Regions from separate parts of the Bradyrhizobium sp. sBnM-33 genome, predicted to be linked through region 2. Evidence: riboswitches for the same ligand, from Rfam matches in the RefSeq annotation. Region 2 holds a riboswitch; each other region holds the start of a gene.
The links. A riboswitch is a leader RNA that binds a small molecule or an ion and turns the genes downstream of it on or off. The one in region 2 is predicted to bind S-adenosylmethionine.

Region 1: another riboswitch for S-adenosylmethionine. It lies ahead of RX328_RS06545 (hypothetical protein); the one in region 2 lies ahead of RX328_RS03560 (O-succinylhomoserine sulfhydrylase).
Region 3: another riboswitch for S-adenosylmethionine. It lies ahead of RX328_RS39300 (homoserine O-acetyltransferase MetX); the one in region 2 lies ahead of RX328_RS03560 (O-succinylhomoserine sulfhydrylase).

What each region holds. Positions count from the first base shown of each region.
Region 1 covers NZ_CP136624.1:1,384,281-1,387,554, reverse strand. The annotation lists gene RX328_RS06550 (hsp70 family protein) at 1-273, shown strand, start outside; gene RX328_RS06545 (hypothetical protein) at 1,776-2,081, opposite strand; SAM-I-IV-variant riboswitch at 2,550-2,654, opposite strand; gene RX328_RS06540 (hypothetical protein) at 2,992-3,274, opposite strand, start outside.
Region 2 covers NZ_CP136624.1:757,370-760,643, forward strand. The annotation lists gene RX328_RS03555 (SGNH/GDSL hydrolase family protein) at 1-524, shown strand, start outside; gene RX328_RS03560 (O-succinylhomoserine sulfhydrylase) at 661-1,854, opposite strand; SAM riboswitch at 1,925-2,004, opposite strand; gene RX328_RS03565 (2'-deoxycytidine 5'-triphosphate deaminase) at 2,124-3,230, shown strand; gene RX328_RS03570 (alpha/beta hydrolase) at 3,251-3,274, opposite strand, start outside.
Region 3 covers NZ_CP136624.1:8,376,649-8,379,922, reverse strand. The annotation lists gene hisC (histidinol-phosphate transaminase) at 1-428, opposite strand, end outside; gene RX328_RS39305 (chorismate mutase) at 457-1,305, opposite strand; SAM riboswitch at 1,490-1,569, shown strand; gene RX328_RS39300 (homoserine O-acetyltransferase MetX) at 1,652-2,908, shown strand; gene metW (methionine biosynthesis protein MetW) at 2,962-3,274, shown strand, end outside.

The DNA.
Region 1 (3,274 bases), 630 kb from region 2:
GAGCACGCGTATCAGGCTTTCCAGCGCTTTGATTGGACTACGCCGGAGTTGCTCGACCTGCAGATTCTGTTCCTCCGGGCCGCGCGCGTCGTCGACGATCGGAGCTTGGATTTGCCCATGCCTTTGCGCGGTTTGATTGCCAGCAAGCTGGAGAAATCCGGCGTCCCTGCGCTGCAGACCGCAAAAATCAAAGGGTTCGTTCCGATCGGACGATCCGACTGGGCCAGTCTATACGACGATTCACTCCCTCCCGGTCTGATCCTGATCGAATAGACATGCGCGAGGCCCGTGCCGCTAGCGGCCATGCGGCCGCCGCGCCGCCGAGAAGCGTAATGAAGTCGCAAGCACTGTCGCCGCCGCAGCGGTTTAACGTAGGTTAATGTTTCTACTAGTTTGACGCGCCGCATATCGGACATCCCGTGTTTGTTGCGATGGTTCGGCTTCGGGTCAAACTGAGTGATCTCAATACGAGCAAATGTTTTCCGCGCTTCCGCCGATAGTGTTGCAAAAGTCGAAAATCGAACGACGCCGAAATCTCGCAAAATTTGATTTTTAGCCGACTCCGCCACAGCAATACTCCGTAGCGCCGATACGATGCTCTGTGGTCGTTTTTGTGTGAAACGATGTGGTCCCCTCATATCGCCGCGCGCGAAACGCATCAGCGGCTCTAGAAATTTCCGTTCGTGACCCCCAAAAAGACTTTTTCAACACTATCCCGCCGATAGCGGACATTCCCGGTCGGGGCTGCTGAAAGTTAGAGAGGCTGTTACTCTTGCTCGTCGGAGAAGGATTCGAACCCTGAGCAAACTGCAGCGCAAGTTATTGCGCTCGCCCTTTGGTTTTCAGAACTGTACTGAAATGACGAAGTACGAAGCTTTGGAGAAAAATGTCATCTCCAGCCGCAAATTGCCGCCTCTTCGGTAATCTCTAGTACGGTCCGTCACCCAAAAGGTCTCAGTTTGTTGGGATTTTGGGGCTGGTCGACCGAGCTCGAAGGCAGACTGCCCTGGTCGATGGCGGAGCGAGAGCGATTCGAACGAAAGATACGGTCAGTTTCAGGAATTCCCAATCAAAAGAAAAGCCGCCAAGCCTTTGACTTGGCGGCTCTTTCTGGTTGCGGGGATAGGATTTGAACCTATGACCTTCAGATTTTGAGCCTGAGCGGCTGAGAAATCCAAGCCGGAGCTGCCTAGTTCGTTCAATATCACCTACGGCGACGTGTTCGAGTGGCGGAAGGTGTGGCCAGCCATGGCCAGACTCCTTGGTGTCGAAACGGGGCCGGACATGCCAACGAGCGTGGCAGCCTACCCAAAAGGAAAATCCGGATCTCTGGGACCGGATCCGTCACGAAGTACGGACTTCGTTCACGGAGCCTGCGGGAGCTTGTCGGCCAAGGAGACCAGCATACGGACTTCGCATTCGCCTACGCGCCCTGGAAGGACCTCGGGCATTCGTGAGCACCGTCAAGCTGCGCCAAGCTGGATTCGCAAAGACAATCGATACCGAGGACGCCTTCCGCAAGGCGCTACAGTTCCTGCTCGATCACAAACTCCTGCCGCCCCCACGAAATAATCCGGGAAGGGACACGCCTTTCGCGCGCACTACATTCGCGTCGCCCAAACACGATGCCCCAACCGATGGGCAGCCTTTAAGAGTACTATACAAAGTTCTTTTGGCAGCGTCGGCAAACGCGGCTTCGAAAATGCGAAGCGGATTCCGACGTCGTCCGCCGGTGCCGTCGCCCATAGAATTACGTGGGCCATCCCTCCGGCTTTTCACAATCCCTGTGCGGTCATCCACATGACATAGCATCGAGCGGCAGCTTCAGAAGTTCCACCGAACGTCTGGGAGTCACGGCCTTCCCAGCCTCTCCTCAAGGCTTGCCTCATGAAGTGAATCCGCCAGGTGCCGATAAAGCCCAACGAGGGCTTTTCTGGATTGATTGAAACGGTCGAGAGAATCAGTTGCTGGATCGGCATCAAGCTTGCGGCCCGCACAATGGCTGGCCTGCAAATCAATGAAGCGGTCGCACCAACTAAGATGCTTCTGCGTGTCAGTTCCCGGCTGTCAGAATTGGGCATCACCGCTCTCTAGGCTACGCCTACTGAACATCGTTGCGTGATCGCACGCGGAGGGCGTCAGGCAGCACCGTATCGGCCGAAAGCCAGCCAACTTCTCCATGAGGCCATTTGGCCCACCGCCAGCCGGTGAACGGACTGACCAACCAAGCTCCAGGGCGGCAACCAGCCAGTCGTTGCCTTGCGCCATGAACATCGGCCATTGGCTTTGATCCGCGTGGACGGTCAGCATGCAGAATAGGAAGAGCTAAAAGTGCTTCGGGGATAGGAAACTGATCAACGGACGGCAGCGCGTCCTTCGCCGGGCCGTGGCGCCCATCCAGCCATTCGGTATAGGGACACGGGGATTCAGGCACCTCGGACCAAGGAATGCCAGCCGAAGTTAGCTCACTCGAACCGGTCGCGGGGGTCTTGAACTTACGTGTAGGCATAAAAATCCCTCCTTCGGATCCCGAGGAGGACTGACATTCGCGCGACCCGTTTCGTTGCCGAATGGCCGCATCTCCCTTGCGGGAAACCACCTTGCCCGGATTCGGCAGGTTGGCGAGGGTGTGGCCCCTTCTCTGGATGCAGTGTCAGTATAGCAGGCTCTGATATCGTTTTCCAGAGCTGGTTTGACCCGGAGTTATCAAGCGGGAATTTGACACTGTCTTCGGGTCGAACCGGGGAATGGACCGGGAGCATGCGTGACGGCTCTGTTCAGGTACAAGAAAGCGCACATCATCGGTGAGATCGACAACGTGCAGCCGGTCCGTGAACCAAAAGGTGTCATCAGTGCAGCGTCCGTTTTGGCCTCGGCCAGCCCGCTCTATGCATCGCTTCGCGGACGGCGGGCCAGACCAGTGCCTCGACCTCGGCCTCGGTCAAAATTTCTACTTCGCCAGTCGGGCCAATCCGAAAGCCGGGGACCTCGTCACTCAGCAGCGTCTGTGGCATCCTCTTTTTCGCTATCATTGTCGTCTCTCCTATTGGGTTCACCATTCTTGCTCTCGACGCCGGCAGCAGCGGCGCGTGCGGCAGCGCCGGCGGGATCGGCAATCTCCTCGAGGGCGGCGCGAACACTATCGTCCAGAATCTCGAAGCATTCGGCCTGCGGACGCATTGCGAGCATGTAGGCGGTCTCGCCGGGCAAGTTGAGCAATCGATTACGCATCCCCACGAGCATCTGTTCAAGGTAGCGCCGGACGACCGCGAGT
Region 2 (3,274 bases):
CCGACATCTCCGTCATCAATGCCGGCAAAGGCGGCGAGGACGCGCCGGAAATGATGAAGCGGCTGCAGACTTCCGTGATCGACTTGCATCCTGACCTGGTGATCTGGCAGGTCGGCACCAATGCGGTGCTGCGCAATCTGGATCCCGCCGAGACTGCCAAGCTCATCGACGAAGGCATCACGCGTATTCAGGCTGCAGGCTCCGACGTCGTGCTGATCGATCCGCAATATTCGCCGCGGGTCAACGAGCATGCGGAAAGCGCCGGCAAGATGATGAAGCTGCTGAACAAGACGGCCGAGCTTCGCAAGGTCGGCGTCTTCCCGCGGTTCGCGGTGATGAAGGACTGGCACGAGCGGCAGGCGATTCCGATCGAGAATTTCGTGATCGCCGACGGCCTGCATATGAGCGATTGGGGCTATGCCTGTTTCGCCCAACTGCTCGGCGATGACATCATCAAGTCGGTCGGCCAGATCAAGCTCGGCGTCACCGTGCCCTCGGACGTGCGGGCGTATCGGCCGATGTGAGGTGATGTGCGGACGAACCATCCGCCGTCATTGCGAGGAGCGCTAGCGACGAAGCAATCCATTGCTCCCGTAGGAAAGATTCTGGATTGCTTCGCTTCGCTCGCAATGACGACGGAAGCACCGTCCATTCGCCTGCTCACGCCTTCTCCAGCGCCGCCTCAAAATCCTCGATCAGATCATCGGCATGCTCGAGCCCGGCCGAGAAACGGATAAAGCCTTCGCTGATACCGAGCTCGGCGCGCGCCTCCGGTGTCAGCCGTTGATGCGTGGTGGTCGCAGGATGGGTGACGAGGCTCTTGGCATCGCCGAGATTGTTGGAGATGCGCGAGATCTGCAGCGCATTGAGGACGCGGAAGGCGGCGGCCTTGCCGCCCTTCACCTCGAAGCCGATCAGCGTCGAGCCGCCGCGCATCTGCTTCTTCACCAGCTCCGCTTGCGGATGATCGGCGCGGCCAGGATAGATCAATCGCGAAATCTTCGGATGGCTTGCCAACGCCTCGGCGATTTTCGCCGCGTTGTCGGTCTGCGCGCGTACCCGCACTCCCAGCGTCTCCAGTCCCTTGAGCAGGACCCACGCGTTGAAGGGCGAGAGCGATGGCCCGGTCTGCCGCATGAAGTTGTGAATGTGCTCTGCGATGAAAGCTTCGGACGAGAGAATAATGCCACCGAGGCAGCGTCCTTGACCGTCGATATGTTTGGTTGCGGAGTAGACCACGACATCGGCGCCGAGCGAAAGCGGGCTCTGCCAGATCGGCGTGGCGAAGACGTTATCGACGACCAGCCGCGCGCCGCCCTTGTGCGCGATCTCGGCAATCGCGGGAATATCGAGCACGTCGAGCGTCGGGTTGGTCGGGCTCTCCAGAAAGAAGGTCTTGGTGTTAGGCCGCAATGCGCGCTGCCATTGGTCGAGATCGAGGCCGTCGACCAGCGTCGTTTCGATCCCGTAGCGCGGCAGGAGGTCCTGCACGACGTACAGGCACGAGCCGAACAGGGCTTTCGATGCCACCACATGATCGCCGGCTCTGAGCGGTGCGAGGATCGCGGTCGTCACCGCGGCCATGCCGGTGGCGGTGGAGCGAGCAGCTTCCGCACCTTCGAGCTCGATCATGCGGCGCTCGAACATTGAAATCGTGGGATTGGAATAGCGCGAATAGATAAAGCCGGGATCCTCGCCCTTGAAGCGCGCCTCGCACTGCTCCGCGCTGTCGTAGACATAGCCTTGGGTGAGGAACAGCGCTTCCGACGTCTCGCCGAATTGCGAGCGCAGCGTGCCGCCATGGACAAGGCGGGTTTCGGGACGAAAACGCTTGGTAGAACCAACTTCAGACATGTGACCTCCGCCGTGACCACCGGAAAATGGCCACAAAAAACCGGCCTGGAATAATTTCCACAGGCCGGGATCACACGTGTCCCCGGCCTGTTTAGCGATTTATTTAACGTGGCTGCAAGCCGGCCGGCTCAAATCACCACGGGATAAGTCATGCTGATATTCGCTTGCGCCCTTTCAGTCAAGGCAGCCATCGGATAACCCCTAAAAGCCCATATTTACGAGGTTTGGATGACATTTGGGCATCCAGGGCCACCTCAGAGGACCGCGCCGTGTCGTTCACGCTTCCGCCCGACGGTAACGGAATTCTACCCGACCGCATGATCGCGGCGATGGCGGATGCGGGCCTGATCCTGCCGGCCTATCCGTTTGTCGAAAGCCAGATCCAGCCGGCGAGCCTCGATTTACGCCTTGGCGACGTTGCCTACCGGGTACGCGCGAGCTTCCTGCCCGGTCCCGGCGCGACCGTCGCCGAGCGCATCGACGAATTGAAGCTGCATGAAATAAACCTCTCCGACGGCGCGGTGCTGGAGACTAATTGCGTCTACATCGTGCCGCTGCTGGAAAGCCTCGCGCTGCCGCCACAGATCGTGGCCGCGGCCAACCCGAAGAGTTCGACTGGACGGCTCGACGTTTTCACCCGCGTGATTGCCGACGGCACCCGCCGCTTCGATATGATCGGCGCCGGCTATCACGGCCCGCTCTATGCCGAGATCAGCCCGAAGACGTTTCCGGTGCTGCTGCGCGAGGGCTCGCGGCTATCACAAGTGCGTTTCCGCACCGGCGACGCCATCCTCGATGCCGACGAGCTCGACGCGCTGCATGGCGCCGAGCGATTGGTCGATATCGACGATGCCGATCTCGCGAATGGCGTGGCGCTGTCGGTCGATCTCTCCGGCGAGAACACGGGCGGCTTCGTCGGCTACCGCGCCAAGCGCCACACCGGCGTGGTCGATATCGACCGCCGCGGCGGCTATGCGGTCGACGAATTCTGGGAGCCGATCCCGGCGCGCCCGGACGGTAGCCTCATCCTCGATCCCGGCGAGTTCTACATCCTGGCCTCGAAGGAGGCCGTGCAGGTGCCGCCGGATTACGCCGCGGAAATGGTGCCGTTCGATCCCTTGGTCGGCGAATTCCGCGTGCATTACGCCGGATTCTTCGACCCCGGCTTCGGCTATGCCGGCGCCGGCGGGCAGGGCGCGCGCGCCGTGCTCGAAGTGCGCTCGCGCGAGGTGCCGTTCATCCTCGAGCACGGCCAGATCGTCGGCCGTCTGGTCTACGAGAAAATGCTGTCCCGGCCGGATGCGATGTACGGCCAGCGCATCGGCTCGAACTATCAGGCCCAGGGGTTGAAGCTCTCCAAGCACTTCCGGGTGTGACGCCTGCGCCGGACCGCGCCTCAGTCGCGCACGTTAGAGATAAA
Region 3 (3,274 bases), 1.6 Mb from region 2:
ATGGCGTCGACGTCGGCGGTAAAATTGGTCTCGGGCGCGACAACGTTCTTGGCGCCGTTCGCCATCGTCGCGATCGGATAGACCAGGAAGCCGTGGGCGGTCGAGATCGCCTCATCGCCCTGGCTGAGATAGGTATGCGCCAAAAGGTTGAGGATTTCGTCCGAGCCGGCGCCGCAGATGATGCGGCTGGGATCGAGCCCGTAGGCGCGGCCGATCGCTTCGCGCAGCACCCGCGAAGTTCCTTCCGGATAGTCCTCCAGGTGCGCCGCCACGTCCTTGTAGACTTCGATCGCCTTCGGCGACGGCCCGAACGGGGTCTCGTTGGCCGACAGCTTGAACACTTTGCGGCCCAGCTCCGGCACCGGCGTCTTGCCGGGCGTGTAGGGCGCAATATCGAGAATGCCGGGATTCGGCACGGGGCGGTTCATCTTCAACTCCGGAATTTCGGGCGGCGTTTTAAGGCTTCGCCGACCCGTTCGGGGGCACCGTATAGCGCGTTGCGTGGCTGCCGACGAGAGCCGACGAGCGCACCGAGGCGCCGGCCTGGATCAGGGCGGTCTTGATCTTTTCGAACCCGGTGCCGGCATCCGACACCAGAAGCGCCGCGCCATCGAAAGCGGTATCGGGCACGGCGACGATTTCGGCGAGCGGCGCCAGCGCTCGGGCGATATCGGCGTTCCAGCCGGCGACGCGCACGCTCCACATCTGCACCTCCGTCACCATGGCATCATCAGCGACGCGCGAGATCACGAATACCGGCAGCGCGGCCGGATGATCGGCGCGTTCGAGGAACGGCAGCCGCGCAATGATTTTTGGCGCGCCATCGGCTTCCAGCGCACTCCACCACCCCGTGCGGCTCGAGACCGCCGAGACCAGCGCCAGATCGCCCTTCGATTTCGCCACCGCCTCGACTGCGGCCTGCGCGCTGAAATGGCCGACATAGGGCACGACGAAGCCGAAGTGAAACCGCGCCGAATCCCGCATCGCGGGCTCGCCGACCGAGACGTCTGCATGCACCGAGAACGGCGCCTGGACGTAAGTGAAGGTCGAGATGATGACGCGCCAGATGCTCTCGATGGTATCGAGCGGCAGCATGCCGCGATGACGCTCGACCAGGCTGCGCATCATGCTGGCCTCGCGCGCGGGCCGGAATGCCGACCCCACTTCCTGGGTCTGCTTCACCTGGATCAGCCGGTCGATGATATCGCCGCGCGCCATCAGCAGGCGATGGACCTGCTCGTCGATCGCGTCGATCTCCTTGCGCAATTCCTGCAGCGAGGGCGGAGCCGGGGGAGCCTTGGACATTGGGCGTAACCTGATGAGAGCTTTACCTCATCCTGAGGAGCGGCGCATGCGCCGCGTCTCGAAGGATGAAGCCCGTTCTCCCTCATGGTTCGAGATGGCGCAAGGGCACCTCCTCACCATGAGGTCTGCGAGCCCGGTTAACCATGCGGCTGCCTTGACGGGGGACCTGCTTCGGACTAGCTTTGTTCCATTCCGTGGTCATTTGAGCCGGCCGGCTTGCAGCCACGTTAAACAACTCGCTAAACAGGCCGGGGACAGATTGATCCCGGCCGAACCTTTCGTTCAGGCCGGGTTTTTTACGGCCTGATTTCTGTCTGTAAAGACCTCCGCGAGGAGGAAGGTCGGGATGACACAATTGCAGTCGGTATCCAGTCCGTCGATTCACAGCGAGGATCGCGCCCACGAGGCCGACCATCCGACTTCGCCGGTGGTCAAATTCGGCTTCGAGCAGCCCTTGAAGCTCGATTGCGGCATCGATCTCGCGCCATTCCAGATCGCATACCAGACCTATGGCGAACTGAACGCCGACCGCTCCAACGCGATCCTGATCTGCCACGCGCTAACGCTGGATCAGCATGTCGCCAACGTGCATCCTCTGACTGGCAAGGCCGGCTGGTGGGAAATCATGGTCGGTCCAGGCCGTCCGCTCGACACCGACAGATATTTCATCATCTGTTCGAACGTGATCGGCGGCTGCATGGGATCGACCGGTCCGGCCTCGACGAATCCCGCGACCGGTAAGGCGTGGGGACTGGATTTTCCGATCATCACGATCCCCGACATGGTCCGCGCGCAGGCCATGCTGCTCGACCGGCTGGGCATCGAAACATTGTTGTGCGTGATCGGCGGATCGATGGGCGGCATGCAGGTGCTGCAATGGACGGCAGCCTATCCGGAACGAGTGTTTTCCGCGCTGCCGGTCGCCTGCTCAACGCGCCATTCGGCGCAAAACATTGCGTTTCACGAACTCGGCCGGCAGGCCGTGATGGCCGATCCGGACTGGCACCATGGGCGCTATTTCGAACGCAGCACGCATCCGCATCGCGGACTGGCGGTCGCGCGGATGGCAGGGCACATCACCTATCTCTCCGATGCCGCGCTGCATCGCAAGTTCGGGCGGCGGATGCAGGACCGCGAACTGCCGACGTTTTCGTTCGACGCGGATTTCCAAGTCGAAAGCTATCTGCGCTATCAGGGCTCGTCGTTCGTCGAGCGCTTCGATGCCAACAGCTATCTCTATCTGACGCGGGCGATGGACTATTTCGATATCGCCGCCGACCATGACGGCGTGCTGGCGGAAGCATTTCGCGGCATCAAGACCCGCTTCTGCGTAGTGTCGTTCACGTCCGACTGGCTGTTTCCGACCTCGGAATCGCGGGCGCTGGTGCACGCGCTGAACGCGTCGAGCGCGCGGGTGTCGTTCGCCGAGATCGAGACCGACCGCGGCCACGATGCCTTCCTGCTCGACGTGCCCGAGTTCTTCGACATTTCTCGCGCCTTTCTGGAATCCGCGGGCAAGGCGCGCGGCCTTGAGAGCAAAGCGTTTTCAAGCGAAGTGGATACCGGTTCGCGTGAAGAAAACGCGTCAAAACAAGAAAGGTAGAGCATTTTCCGTTCCGACTACATCGGAACGGAAAAGCTCTAGAGGTGGCTGATATGGCCCTTCAGGAACAAGCGTTGCCGCTCGGCGGGATCGCTCCCGATCGCACGGGCAAGTATCGCACCGATCATCTCCTCGTCGCAGAAATGATTCCGGCCGGCTCAAAAGTGCTCGACGTCGGCTGCGGCGATGGCGAGTTGCTGCAACTCCTGGAGAGCCGCGGCATCGATGGCCGCGGCATCGAGCTGTCGCGCGAGGGCGTCAACCGCTGCGTCGCCAAGGGGCTCGCGGTGGTGCAGGGCGATGCCGACACCGACCTCGTCAATTATCCGGACGATGCTTTCGATTACGTCATCCTGTCGCAGACGC